Regions from separate parts of the Paenibacillus mucilaginosus 3016 genome, predicted to be linked through region 1. Evidence: riboswitches for the same ligand, from Rfam matches in the RefSeq annotation. Region 1 holds a riboswitch; each other region holds the start of a gene.
What was found. Region 1 has a riboswitch for cyclic di-AMP ahead of PM3016_RS35060 (3D domain-containing protein). Riboswitches for the same ligand answer to the same signal wherever they lie in the genome.

Region 2: it holds a riboswitch for cyclic di-AMP, as region 1 does, so the genes downstream of both, PM3016_RS28475 (C40 family peptidase) here and PM3016_RS35060 (3D domain-containing protein) in region 1, are expected to answer to the same signal.
Region 3: it holds a riboswitch for cyclic di-AMP, as region 1 does, so the genes downstream of both, PM3016_RS05935 (TrkH family potassium uptake protein) here and PM3016_RS35060 (3D domain-containing protein) in region 1, are expected to answer to the same signal.

What each region holds. Positions count from the first base shown of each region.
Region 1 is NC_016935.1:8,375,600-8,379,772, forward strand. It holds gene rsmA (16S rRNA (adenine(1518)-N(6)/adenine(1519)-N(6))-dimethyltransferase RsmA) at 1-882, opposite strand, end outside; gene rnmV (ribonuclease M5) at 875-1,432, opposite strand; gene PM3016_RS35060 (3D domain-containing protein) at 1,533-2,672, opposite strand; cyclic di-AMP (ydaO/yuaA leader) riboswitch at 3,043-3,264, opposite strand; gene PM3016_RS35065 (TatD family hydrolase) at 3,489-4,173, opposite strand, start outside.
Region 2 is NC_016935.1:6,897,238-6,901,410, reverse strand. It holds gene PM3016_RS28480 (transglycosylase domain-containing protein) at 1-1,166, shown strand, start outside; cyclic di-AMP (ydaO/yuaA leader) riboswitch at 1,350-1,491, shown strand; gene PM3016_RS28475 (C40 family peptidase) at 1,560-2,384, shown strand; gene PM3016_RS28470 (hypothetical protein) at 2,602-3,192, opposite strand; gene PM3016_RS28465 (ROK family protein) at 3,423-4,173, shown strand, end outside.
Region 3 is NC_016935.1:1,299,093-1,303,265, forward strand. It holds gene uvrC (excinuclease ABC subunit UvrC) at 1-68, shown strand, start outside; gene PM3016_RS05930 (CPBP family intramembrane glutamic endopeptidase) at 4-1,686, opposite strand; cyclic di-AMP (ydaO/yuaA leader) riboswitch at 1,919-2,063, shown strand; gene PM3016_RS05935 (TrkH family potassium uptake protein) at 2,138-3,490, shown strand; gene PM3016_RS05940 (potassium channel family protein) at 3,505-4,167, shown strand.

The sequences.
Region 1 (4,173 bases):
TTTCGACAGCTCGGCGTACTCCTGCATCGACAGGGTCTCGCCCCGGCGTGACGGTTCGATTCCCGCTTCGCGCAGGAGCCCCTCCAGCTCACCCTTGTTCTCTTTGGTGAAATACTTGGCGGAGAGGTTGTTATAAATCGTCTTGCGCCGCTGCGTGAAGCTGGCTTGGATGACGTCGAAGAAGAAGTCCTCATCCTCAACATCCACAGGCGGCTGCTGACGGACCTTCAGCTTGATGACGGCGGAATCCACGTTCGGCTGAGGAATGAACACCGTATGCGGCACGATGGCCACGATCTCCGGTTCGCAGTAGTACTGCACGGCGATGCTGAGCGAACCGTACTCCTTGCCGCCCGGCCCCGCCGCCATGCGCTCGGCGACTTCCTTCTGGATCATAACGACGATGTTCTCCAGCGGCAGTTTCTCCTCGAGCAGCTTCATGATGATCGGCGTGGTGACGTAATACGGCAGATTGGCCACTACGCTGACACCGGAGCATTCCGAGAAGTGCTCCTTGAACAGGTCGTTCAGGGAGACCTGAAGCACGTCCCCATGGATCACGGAGGCATGCGGATAGGGAGCGAGCGTTTCCTTCAGCAGAGGGAGCAGCCGCTGGTCGATCTCAACGGCAGTCACCCTGCCGGCGGCTTTAGCCAGCTGCTGCGTGAGCGCGCCGATGCCCGGCCCGATCTCGAGAGCCCCCTTGGTCTTATCAAGCTCTGCAGCTCCCACGATCTTGTTCAGGACATTCGTGTCGATCAGAAAGTTCTGCCCAAGGCTCTTCTTCAGCTTGAAGCCATGGCGCTTGAGCAGATCATTGGTCCGCTTCGGTGAAGCGATATCTTCAGCCCCTGCGGGCACCGTTACGTGTTGGTCATTCATGAGCTTGTCCCTCCGTTGCGTCCAGCTCGCGCCGGGCTTCTTCGAATTCTTCCCGGGAAATACAGAACATCCGGCAGCGGTTGTAGAACTGCTTGCCGTTGCAGTAGCCGATGCCAAGGCGGTTGCCCATGGCGAGCCTGCGCGCTGCAGCCTGCGGATGCACGATGAGACCCGCTTCCATCAGATCCTCCATCGTGACCTCGGATTCCGAGGTTCCGCCGTCCGTACGCACAGCGGCCAGCGCCTGGCGGATCGCCTCAGGCGAAGCGTTCTCCACACCGATGTCTCCCTTGCTGGTTGCCGCTTCCTGTGTCAGGAACGCATGCTTGCACCCCGGCACTTCCCGGGTGATGATCTTGCGGATCCGCTCACCCGCGTGATCGGGATCTGTGAATACGATCACGCCTCTGCGCTCCTGGGCGAGACGGATGCGGCGGATCGTCTCTTTATTGATGGCGGAGCCGCCGGTTTCGATCGTCTCCGCTTCCACCGCCCGCTTGATCGCCACGGTGTCGTCCTTGCCTTCCACTACGATGATTTCCTTAATCATAACCGATCCGGTCCTTCTTTCGCCAGAAAAGAGAAAAAGAAGAGGAACATGCCTCTTCTTTATCCGTTCTATATAATGAGTCTACCCACATTGCATGCCCTTAATCGGCCGTTGGCTTTTTCGGACCGATGACGTATACCGTGTAACCGCGTTTGGAACCGAAGCGGATTGCATAATCTCTGCTCTCGAAATAAACGTCGATGTGGTTGCCCTTCACCGCGCCGCCGGTATCTTCCGCACGGCGGAAGCCGAGCCCCTCGATATATACCCACCAGCCAATCGGAATGACCTTGGGATCCACTGCAATGGTGCGACCTTCCATTACTCTCGTACCCGAAGATGTCAGACCGTATGCCGGATGACTGCTGCTCTTTCCCGTAGAAGCAACGCCAGCCGTATAAGCGGTCATTTTGACATTGTTAAGAACCTGCTTATATCCGAATGTAATACCGTTCTTGGTGACTTCGTCCATATTGGGTGTTGTCGATGACAGCACCACAACCGGATTCTTCGTCCCGACGGCAACGATCTTTTGTACACTTTGTGACTGTACCTGCTGGTCTACGACCTGCTCGCTCACGAGCTTGCCATCTTCGAATACTTTCTCTTTCTTCTTGAGCAGGACACCTTCCTGCCCCTCCTGAATCACTTGTTCCTTGCCTTTCAGCAGCTGCGGTTCGTTTTGTTTCACGGTCTCAAATGCGATCGGTTCTTTGACTTCTTCGAGTTCTTTCTTCACGCGGACCACCTGGATCCCCGTGCCATCTGTGATCTCCGCATCCAGCGCGGGAGTTACCTTGTCTAGTTCGCCCAGCTCTATATGTAAATCCGCCAGTGCGCCCTTCACCGTCTTCCCTGTGGTATAAACGGTTGATGTCTCTCCGTCTGCTGTCAACTGCACCGGCTTTGCCTTCTCAATCGTAATCCGATCTCCTGACTTCACCTTTGCGCCAAGCGAATGCGACAATCGGTCATATTCGCCGACAGCGATGCCTTGCTCATCCAGTATGCGCTGTAGATCCCCCTGCCGGGTCTGGAACGTCTGCTCGACGCCGTCTACAACAAGCGATACGCGTTTGGTCGTCGTACCGTACAACATCATTAAGAACATGAAAGTCATAGCGAATGAAATGAGTGCAATGATCGATATCATACGCAAGTTTTCATGCTTCCATCGCAATGCGAAGGACATGCTGGATGATCGTCTTACATGGGTTTGTTCGTGATTCACAACGCCCACTTGTTCGGTCCTCCTTAAAGCCTCGCCACCCGAGTGTTATGCATGATTTCCATCTGACGCGACTATGGTAAATTTGTAAACCCCATTACCAACGTTTGCTGTTTCAGCCATCAGAACCGGACTTGCCTTTCTGCGTCCACCTCCTTCAAGGTTATGATTTGGCTACGAATCCTAGTCTCCTTACGGGAGAACCCCGGATATCAGGCGCCGTCCGAACGGACGGTTCCGCCCATGCTTTTTTTGACAGGCCGCGGGCAGAGCCGCAAGGGGCTCCCCTTTTTTGACCATGCAAAAAAAGTCAGCGGAGAAGAGGAACCTTCCCGTGACTTTTTCATTTTGGGCAAAATGAAATAATAGCTCACGACAATGTGTTACCTCTCTCATAACGCTTACGAGGTTAGCTGACGGATTCGGGCTTGAGAGCAGCCCTACCCGAGACACAATGTATCAAAAGCGTCACTTCTGCGCTTTTGTGTAGCATTGCGGCCAAGGATTCACCCCTTAAAAAACATCCCGGCGCCGGTGCCTCTTGACCCGACGACCGCGATGCGGTTCCCCCGTTTCCCTTTCGGAAACTCAGCGATGTTGGAAATTTGGTAATCGTATGAAGTTAATATTGAGTTTACGATGCGAAGCAGGAAGTTGTAAAGTAGCCAAACTTTGAAAAAAAGGACGGTTTCCGGCCGATTTTCACTTTTTTAATTCAAACCTGAATCCAAATCCCTCTTTCTCTTGGCCTGACGCACGATTACCCCATTATTTCTCCGATTATCTCGTTTGTGAATAAAAATAGGCTGTCCTCTCCGGGCTAAAAACCTACTTGAAACCGAAAAGAGCGGCAGCATTCCGGCTCGTAATCTCCGCTATTTCTTCCAGAGAAAGCCCTTTGATCTCGGCCGCCGTCTCGGCCACCAGACGTACATAAGAGGACTCGTTGCGCTTTCCGCGGTATGGATGCGGAGCGAGATAAGGCGCATCCGTTTCGATCAGCAGCCGGTCGAGCGGCACCTTCTCCAGCACCTCCTTGGGCTGCCTTGCGTTCTTGAAGGTCACGGGACCTCCGAAGGAAATATAGAAATTCATGTCCAGGCACATCTTCGCCGTCTCCCAGCTGCCCGAGAAGCAGTGCATGATGCCGCCCACCTCGGAAGCCTTCTCCTCGCGGAGCGTCTGCACCACATCATGATGCGCGTCGCGGTTATGGATGACGATCGGCATCCCCATTTTGCGCGCCAGGCGGATCTGCTCACGGAACACCCGGTCCTGGACATCCTTCGGAGACGTGTCCCAATAGTAGTCGAGCCCGATCTCCCCGATCGCCACCACCTTCGGATGGCTGCACAGCGACTCGATCCACTCCAGATCCTCCGGCGTCATGTCTTTGGCATCGACCGGATGCCAGCCTACGGTGGAATAAATCCAGTCGTACTGCTCTGCCAGTGCAATGGAGCTTGGGATGGTCTCTCGGTTGAATCCGACATTGACGATTCGACGGATTCCG
Region 2 (4,173 bases), 1.5 Mb from region 1:
GACTGCCGCTGCAGGAAGCGGACCGTACGCTCGGGATTGCGCTGGGCGGGATGAGTAAAGGAACCTCCCCGCTGCAGATGGCGCAGGCTTATACCATGTTTGCCAACAACGGCAATCTGGCTAAGGCGTATGCGATCCGCAAGATCACGGATGCCCAGGGCAACCTGGTCGGCCGGGAAACGCAGCCGGTGCTCGAGCCGATGCTGGAGCCGGGGGCGGCTTACACGATGACGAAGATGCTCGAGAAGGTCGTCACGGAAGGGACCGGGCGCAGTGCGAGGATGGACAGGCCGGTGGCCGGCAAGACAGGGACGACCCAACTGCCGGATACGCCGGAATTCAAGGACCGCTGGGGCAACCAGATCGACGGGTCCAAGGATGCCTGGTTCGTCGGCTATACGCCGGAGCTCGTGGCGGCTGTGTGGCTCGGCTACGAGAAGACGAACAAGGACCACTACCTGACCACGACGGGGGGCAAATATCCGGCATCCTTGTTCAAGGAGGTCGTGAGCCGAGCGCTGAAGGATGTTCCGGTGACGGCTTTCTCCAGGCCGGAAAAGTACCGCGCCTACGCCGGAGGCCGCAAGCGGATTAACGGCGAGAACGCGCCGAAGTATGCCGAGCGGACCGGGGAGAGCGGGACGGCCAAGGCCGCCGGGACGCCGGCGGCTCCGGCAGCGGCTCCCGCGCCGCAGGAGGCCGCGGCTGCGGCTGCGGCCGGTGCGCAGGCCCAGACGCCTGAGGCGGCGGGGGCCAAAGGCGAAGCCCGGCCGGCGGCCGCAGGCGGTGCGGCGAAGGAGCCGGCCGGCGGCCAGCCGGGGGCGGAAGGGACTGCCGCTGCCAAGGAGGGGGCGGCAGCCGGGGGCGCTTCGCCTCCGGCCGGCGGGGACACGGCCGCGGGTGCAGGCGCCGACGGCACGGGCGCCGACGGCACGGGCGCCGGCGAGGCCGGGCCGGCTGCCGGGACGGGCGGCGGCACGGCGGAGGGCACCGCGCCTCCAGCCGGCAGCGGCAGCACCGCCGGAAGCGAGCCGCCGCCGCAGACGGCCGGCGGCGGTACCGGAGCCGGCAGCAGCACGCAGCCGGGCGGTGACGAAGCGGATGCGCCGGCGCCGGAGGCAGCCGCAGGCACGGCGGCAGGTACCGGCACGGGCGCGACACCGTAGCGGATTTTTGTTCCATCTCAGCTGTTAGATAGATCGCCAGCTTCGAGCAGGCGGTCTATTTCAATTTTTGAATTTTTTGTAAAAGTTGTGGCGGAAATCAAAACACTTGCCGATATAAGGAAGATATTAGGAAAAACCCTGTTTCATGGTTTGATCATCGCAAAAAGGCTGTGCTAGTCTTATAAAAAAAACAGGCCGAATCCAGTTCAGCAAAAGATCTGGTACGGGGGATTCTTTACTTGGGGTGAATGTTCGTCTTATCGAACTAGGGAGCAGCCTCTTCCGAATCCGTCAACTAACCTCGGAGGCCGCAGGAGGAATTCAGGTTGAATCGTAGTTTTTTACCGCAAGCTTGTTTTGTCGTGCGCTTTTTCAGCTGCAGGCGTGCTGGGGATGCTTCATGCCCAGACGGCCGAAGCGGCCGCCAATGTCAAAGTTCAAATTAACGACTCGCTCGTCCCCTTCCCGGAGGCCCAGCCATTCATCGATGACGCCAACCAGATGCAGATTCCGCTGCGTGCGCTGACGGAGAAGCTCGGTTATCAGATCGGGTGGGAAAAAGATGGGGAGATCGTCAAAGTCACCCTTACGAACAACAAACAAACGATTGCCCTCCAGACGGGCAGCAGTAAGGCTGAAGTGGACGGCAAATCCGTCCGGCTCGAATCGCCGGTCCAATTCTTGAACGGCAGCGTGTACCTGCCTCTGCGTTTCGTCTCCGAAACTTTCGGCTACCGCATCCAGTGGGATGCCGCTAACCGCATCGCCATCATTAACCAGGACGGCCAGTATCATGCCCCGGCCTGGTACAAGCCGCAGATAGCGGCCCAAAGCCAGGCACAGCCGGCGCAGCAAACGCAGTCTCTGCAATCGTCCATCATCCAAACGGCCTACAAATATTTGGGCACGCCTTATGTGTGGGGCGGCAGCTCGCCCGGCGGCTTTGACTGCTCCGGATATGTAAGCTACGTCTTTGCACAGTTCGGCACCCAGCTTCCGCGCACCTCGCTCGAGATGTACCAATCGGCCGGCACGGCAGTGACAGACCTGCAGACAGGCGATCTGGTCTTCTTTGCAGAGAGCGGACGAGTATCGCATGTAGGCATCTATGTGGGCAACGGTCAGTTTATTTCCGCAGCGAGCTCCTCGGGCGTCTCCGTAGCCAGCATCACCACGGGCTATTGGGGCAAAAGGTACGTGGGAGCGAAGCGCGTGTAGTTTCATTGGTTGAAGCACTTATATCTATAATTTCATTTGCCTGGACACCAGGAGAGGACTCGCCGCAGGCGGGTCCTTTTTTGTCAGCAGGGGCTTGTGAAATTCCCCGGATCATCAAGCAAAGATTTCGGCTGCAGCTGAAAAATGAGCAGACTGCGCGGCAGCTGCTCATCTTTTTTTATGTAAGGCTATGTAATTGGTCCCCACGGACTGGAACCTATGTAAATAAAACGCGGAACCAGCAAATCACCGGTACGATCAATTCAGTGTGCACCCAGCGGATTGGCGGAAGCAGAAGCCGAGTCCCTACCCGGCGGGCCGGGAGATAGACGGCGTGCATCCAAAGCCAGGTGATTCCCCGGAACAGCCATTTGGCCGCCTTTTCACTGAACAACAGCACAGGAATCAGGACATGCCGGTACAGCGGGGCAAGGACAACGATCCAGACGAACTTAAGAACATAATGAACGATAAAGTAGAAGACCGGAAACACGATGCCGGCCCACAGGAAGATGAGGAACGGCACCAGTACACGATCCCACATGAAACGGAGGAAGGGGGCAAGCAGCTCCACGTAGATCCACCGGGCCGGGTAAAGCAGGGCATACCGCCATAACGGGGACAGCACATAGTTTTCGATAAAGACCGTTGCCGGCACGACGATATGTCTCCAGGTCCGGGCCAGCGGCGGAGCCAGCACCCTCTTCCAGACGAACCGGAGCAGACTAACGAACAGGTGGACTGGAAAATAAAACAGAAACGCAATGCCGCGCAGTATGAATTTGAATCCGGTGGCAAGGGATTCCATGATGCGCACTTCCTTTCTTCAGCAGCAGCTTGGGAGTATGTACCAATATACTCCCAAATCATTCCTTAGGTTTCGTTTTTTGCCGAAAAAGGTCTATTCCTGTTTCCAATCGAACGATTGTAATCCAATCTAACAAATTTCCATGTTCTCAACCCATAATTCCATTAATGGCACAGGGCCTATCAAGTACACTACCTGTGCAGGGATAAGGGATGAGGGGGAACACCGGGATGGATAAATATATCATCGGGATCGACTTGGGCGGGACGAATATCAAATCGGCTGTTTTTACTTCGGAGTTCGAACCGATTCTCGAACGAAGTGATTCTACAGACGCCGGGTTGGGACCGGCTCATGTGCTGGGTAAAATCAAAATCATCATTAAAACGATGCTGCTGGAGTCGGGGATCGATCGGCACTCGGTGCTGTGCATGGGAATGGGGATTCCGGGCCTGCTAGATCCGAGAGAGGGAATATCCATCTTTTCACCGAATTTCCCGCATTGGGAGAACATCCATGTGGTGAAGGAGATGCAGCGCGAGTTCCCGTTTCCGGTATTTATCGATAATGATGTCCGGCTCAATCTCTACGGGGAATGGCTGCACGGGGCTGGGGTCGGCCGCAGGAACATCGTCCTGCTGACACTTGGGACGGGGCTGGGTTCGGGCATCTTGGCTGACGGAAGAGTGCTGTACGGCCAAACTTCATCAGCCGGGGAGATCGGCCATATGAACATGGTCCGGGAGGGCCGTCCGTGCCGCTGCGGCAGCTCGGGCTGTCTTGGCAGGTATGTCTCCGCCACAGGCATGGTCAGGACGTTCACGGAGGAGCTTGATCAAGGCAGGGAGAGTCTTATCCGCAGCTGGGTAAAAAACGATTCCCAGCAAATCACTGCGAAAATGATTTCCGATGCGTACGATCTGGGAGATCCATTGGCCATCGAGGTGATGCATGAGACGGGCAGACTGCTTGGTTTTGGGC
Region 3 (4,173 bases), 1.7 Mb from region 1:
AGGCTACGGCTGGGGAGCCGGAGGAAGCGGATCCGGCGGCAGCTCCAGGGGAGCACGCGGAGGCTTAAGCTTCGGCCCGAAGCGGGCGTGCAGCCAGGAGAGCAGCCAGCCTGCCAGAGCAGGTACGAGCAGGTATCCCGCTCCGATGGCGGTGTTCACGCTGCTGCCGGTGATCATCAGCGACAGGCCCATCAGGATGGAATCCATCGCCGCATGGGCGAAGATCGCCGTCAGGAAGCCGTAGCGCAGGAACACATAGCCGAAGATGAGGCCGATGACGGTCACTTCGATGAGCCGGGTGTACACCGGGTAGATCGGATACTGGGTGTGGCTCATCGCCCAGACGATGCTCGGCAGCAGGACGGCCAGGAAGCGGCTGCGCGTGACCGCCAGCACCAGGGCGATGCCGAGCAGGCGGTATACGGCCTCCTCCGAGATGGAGGCGGCCCAGGCCATCAGCGGGAAGATGCCGGGGACCCGCATGTTGTAGACGGAGTCGGCCGGGTCGCTCACGGCCCACACATCGAACAGCTCGGCGGCGGCGAAGAACATGACCTGCTGCAGGCCGAGCACGAACAGGCAGAAGAGGTACCCGCGGACCATGGCCGTACGGACGCTGTCCCCGAAGGAGACATCACTCCAGACCGGCCAGGGGTTCAGCCCTCTCCGCAGCCACAGCTGCCTGCCGGCCAGCAGGGACAGGTAAGTCGACACGGCCATGAACAGCACGAAGATGTTGACGAACCAGAGGTAGAAGACAGCCTGGGGTTCGGACGGTCCGCTGCCGTGCTCGGTACGGAAGGCCGGAAGCATGTTGAAGTTGTTGAGCACGTAGACTCCGGCGAAGATCAGGGTCAGGATCAGCCCGCGGCCGAACCGGATGTCGCGGCGCCCGCGGATGACCAGGATGAAGGCGGTCAGGGTCATCACGGTGGACAGGCCCATCGAAATCCAGGTCATCAGGGAGGCCCTGTCATCCTGGGCGTTCTTCCAGGCGGTGAAGGTGTCAGGAACAGGAAACTCGGGACGGAACAAGGTGATCCGGCCCCGGGTTTCTTTGACGTGCAGTTCGAGGGGCGCGGAGCCGATGGAGTCCTCCTTGCTCCGGTAGATCCGGAGCGTATTGGGACCGGTCGCATCCGAGCCGCCCGAAACCAGTGCAAACGTATCGGGGGCATATCCTTGGTCGGCCATGGTTTTTCGGATCACCGCCTCGGCATCCGGAGCGGGTTCCGAGAAGACGCCTTCACTGCGGGCTGTGGCCGAACGGCCGGTTTCCCAGCCGATGATGCGCCGGTTCGTATAGTTCACCTGGATGTAATGCGTCAGTCCGGTGCCGGGCTCGCCGATTTCGACCTCATAGAACTCCAGAGGCAGCTTCTCCCCGAAGCGTTTCTGATAGTCGTCGTACAGCCGCTCTTTTTGCAGGTACCCGCTGCGCTCCTTGACGGCCTGATAGATGACGATAGTTTCAGGCTCCGCGGCCGTCAGGCCCAGATGTTCCCGGGCAAAGCCCAGCGCCGCGCCTGCAGCCTGTTCCTTCGTAACGGAGGGAACGCCCTCGGTCACCTCCTCCATGCGTTCGGCATCTTCCATATAGGGGCTGAGCAGGTTCACGCCAAAATAGAGTAGGCATCCGATGACGGCCAGCAGCAGAAGGGACGGCTCCTTGAATCGCTTGGACATGGTCAGCTCCTTCTTGGACAGGAATGGATGAGGTATATTATATTCTTCTAAATTAGCATACATGCTTCTGCGAAATCCAATGATTTCAAGAGCATGCGTTGGAAAACAGGTGATTGGGAGAGCGTCAATAGGTAGATAACGCTTACAAACAGCCTTTCCAGGGGATTATCGTGACTTTTAGGTGAATTAGGGCTTTGTGCTGCGGGGGAAAGAGGATTATAATTCAAATCAATTGAATAACAAGCCGAATTTCTTAATGAAAACGGGGGAACCATGAGTTTAGGGGTGAATTCATCCAAGCCGCATATGGCTGGATGATAGGGTGCCTGTACATCCGAATCCGTCAGCTAACCTCGTAGGCTTTGTTACAGGAACCTATTTTTTGGCATTGGGTTTCCAGTGTCTTTTTTTTGTGCAAAAATCCTGATTTAAGAACCGAGGTGTTCGTTATTTGAAGCCAGCCGCCAAGAAATTCGAGCTGAAGCCGCCGCAAATTCTGGTACTCGGATTCGCAGCCATCATTCTGATCGGCTCTATTCTCCTGTCGCTGCCTGTGGCCTCAGCCAGCGGTCAGCCGACGCCGTTCCTCGATGCGCTGTTTACCGCGACCTCAGCTACCTGTGTAACGGGGCTGGTCGTAGTCGATACGGGTACCCATTGGTCCGTTTTCGGGCAAATCGTCATCATTCTGCTGATCCAGGTCGGTGGACTGGGCTTCATGACCATGGCGACGCTCTTCGCCTTTGTGCTGAAGAAGCGGATCTCGCTGAAGGAGCGGCTGATTCTTCAGGAGGCCATGAATCAGGGCTCGATGGAAGGGATCGTCCGGCTGATCCGCAAGGTGATCCGGTATTCGCTTACGATCGAGGCGATCGCCGCTGTCATTTTCTCGATCCGCTGGTCCTTTGACTTGGGGGTGTCACGGGGGATCTATTATGGGATTTTTCATGCGATTTCCTTCTTTAATAATGCAGGCTTCGATCTGTTCGGATCGGTGACGGGCAAATTCAGTTCCCTCACAGCCTATGCGGACGACTGGGTGATTAACCTGGTTTCGATGATGTTAATTATTCTTGGGGGTCTCGGGTTTGTCGTGATCTCCGATTTGATTGAATTCAAGACAGTGAAGAAGCTGTCTCTGCACTCTAAGGTCGTGCTGAGCGCTACCGGTATACTGATCGGCGTAGGCACGATTGTCATCTTCGTGTTCGAACTGACGAACATGAAGACGCTGGGCCCGCTGAGCTGGTCCGGCAAGTTCCTCGCCTCCCTGTTCCAATCAGTGTCTCCGAGGACGGCGGGAGCCAATTCGGTCGATATCGCGGGGCTGCGGCAGGCGACGCAGTTTTTCATCATCATCCTGATGTTCATCGGCGCTTCGCCGGGGTCCACCGGAGGCGGGATCAAAACGACTACCTTCACCACCCTGGTGGGAGCCATTGTCGCGATGATCCGCGGCAAGGAGGACATTGTGCTCTTCCATTACAGGCTCGGCAAGGACCGCATTCTCAAAGCCATCACGCTCACGATGATCGCGCTGTTCCTGGTGATCTTCGTAACGATGCTTCTCAGCACCACCGAGGATCATTCTTTCCTCATGATCTTGTTTGAAGTGACTTCCGCCTTCGGTACGGTGGGTCTCTCGATGGGGCTGACGCCGGATCTGACGGAGTTCGGCAAAGTGATGATCGCCCTGACGATGTTCGCCGGACGTCTCGGCCCGCTGACCCTTGCATATGCGCTCGGACCTAAGGCTGAGAAGGAGCTGTACCGTTACCCGGAAGGTAAAATTACGATTGGATAGGGGAACAACAACACATGAAACGCAGCCAATACGCTGTCATCGGACTGGGCCGCTTCGGCTCCTCCGTAGCAATGGAACTCATGAAGCTTGGCTATGAGGTGCTCGGCATCGATAAGGATGAGGAGTCTGTCGAGGAGATGGCTGACAAGCTGACCCATGTCGTCGTAGCCGACGCTACCGATGAAGAGGTGCTCCGGTCGCTGGGGATCCGCAACTTCGATTGTGTCGTCGTGTCGATCGGGGATGACATCCAGTCAAGCATTCTCACGGCCATTCTGCTAAAGGATATCGGTGTGGGCAATGTCGTGGCCAAGGCGCTATCGGAGCTCCATGGCAAAGTATTGAGCAAGATTGGTGTGGACCGGGTCATCTATCCGGAACGCGATATGGGCATCCGGGTGGCGCACCAGCTCGTCTCGCCGAATCTGCTCGATTATATCGAGCTTTCGAAGGAGTATACCATTGCCGAGCTGGCGGTGCCGCGATGTCTGTCCGGCCGCTCGCTGAAAGAGCTCGATACGCGGGCGCGTTATGGCTGCAGTGTGGTGGCGATTAACAAGAAGGACGGCGTGATCATCGCGCCGACGGCAACGGATACGGTGGAAGAGAAGGATATTATGGTCATCATCGGAACGAACCAGCAGATCGAGACCTTCGAGAATGCGGTCATCCGTTAATGGCTT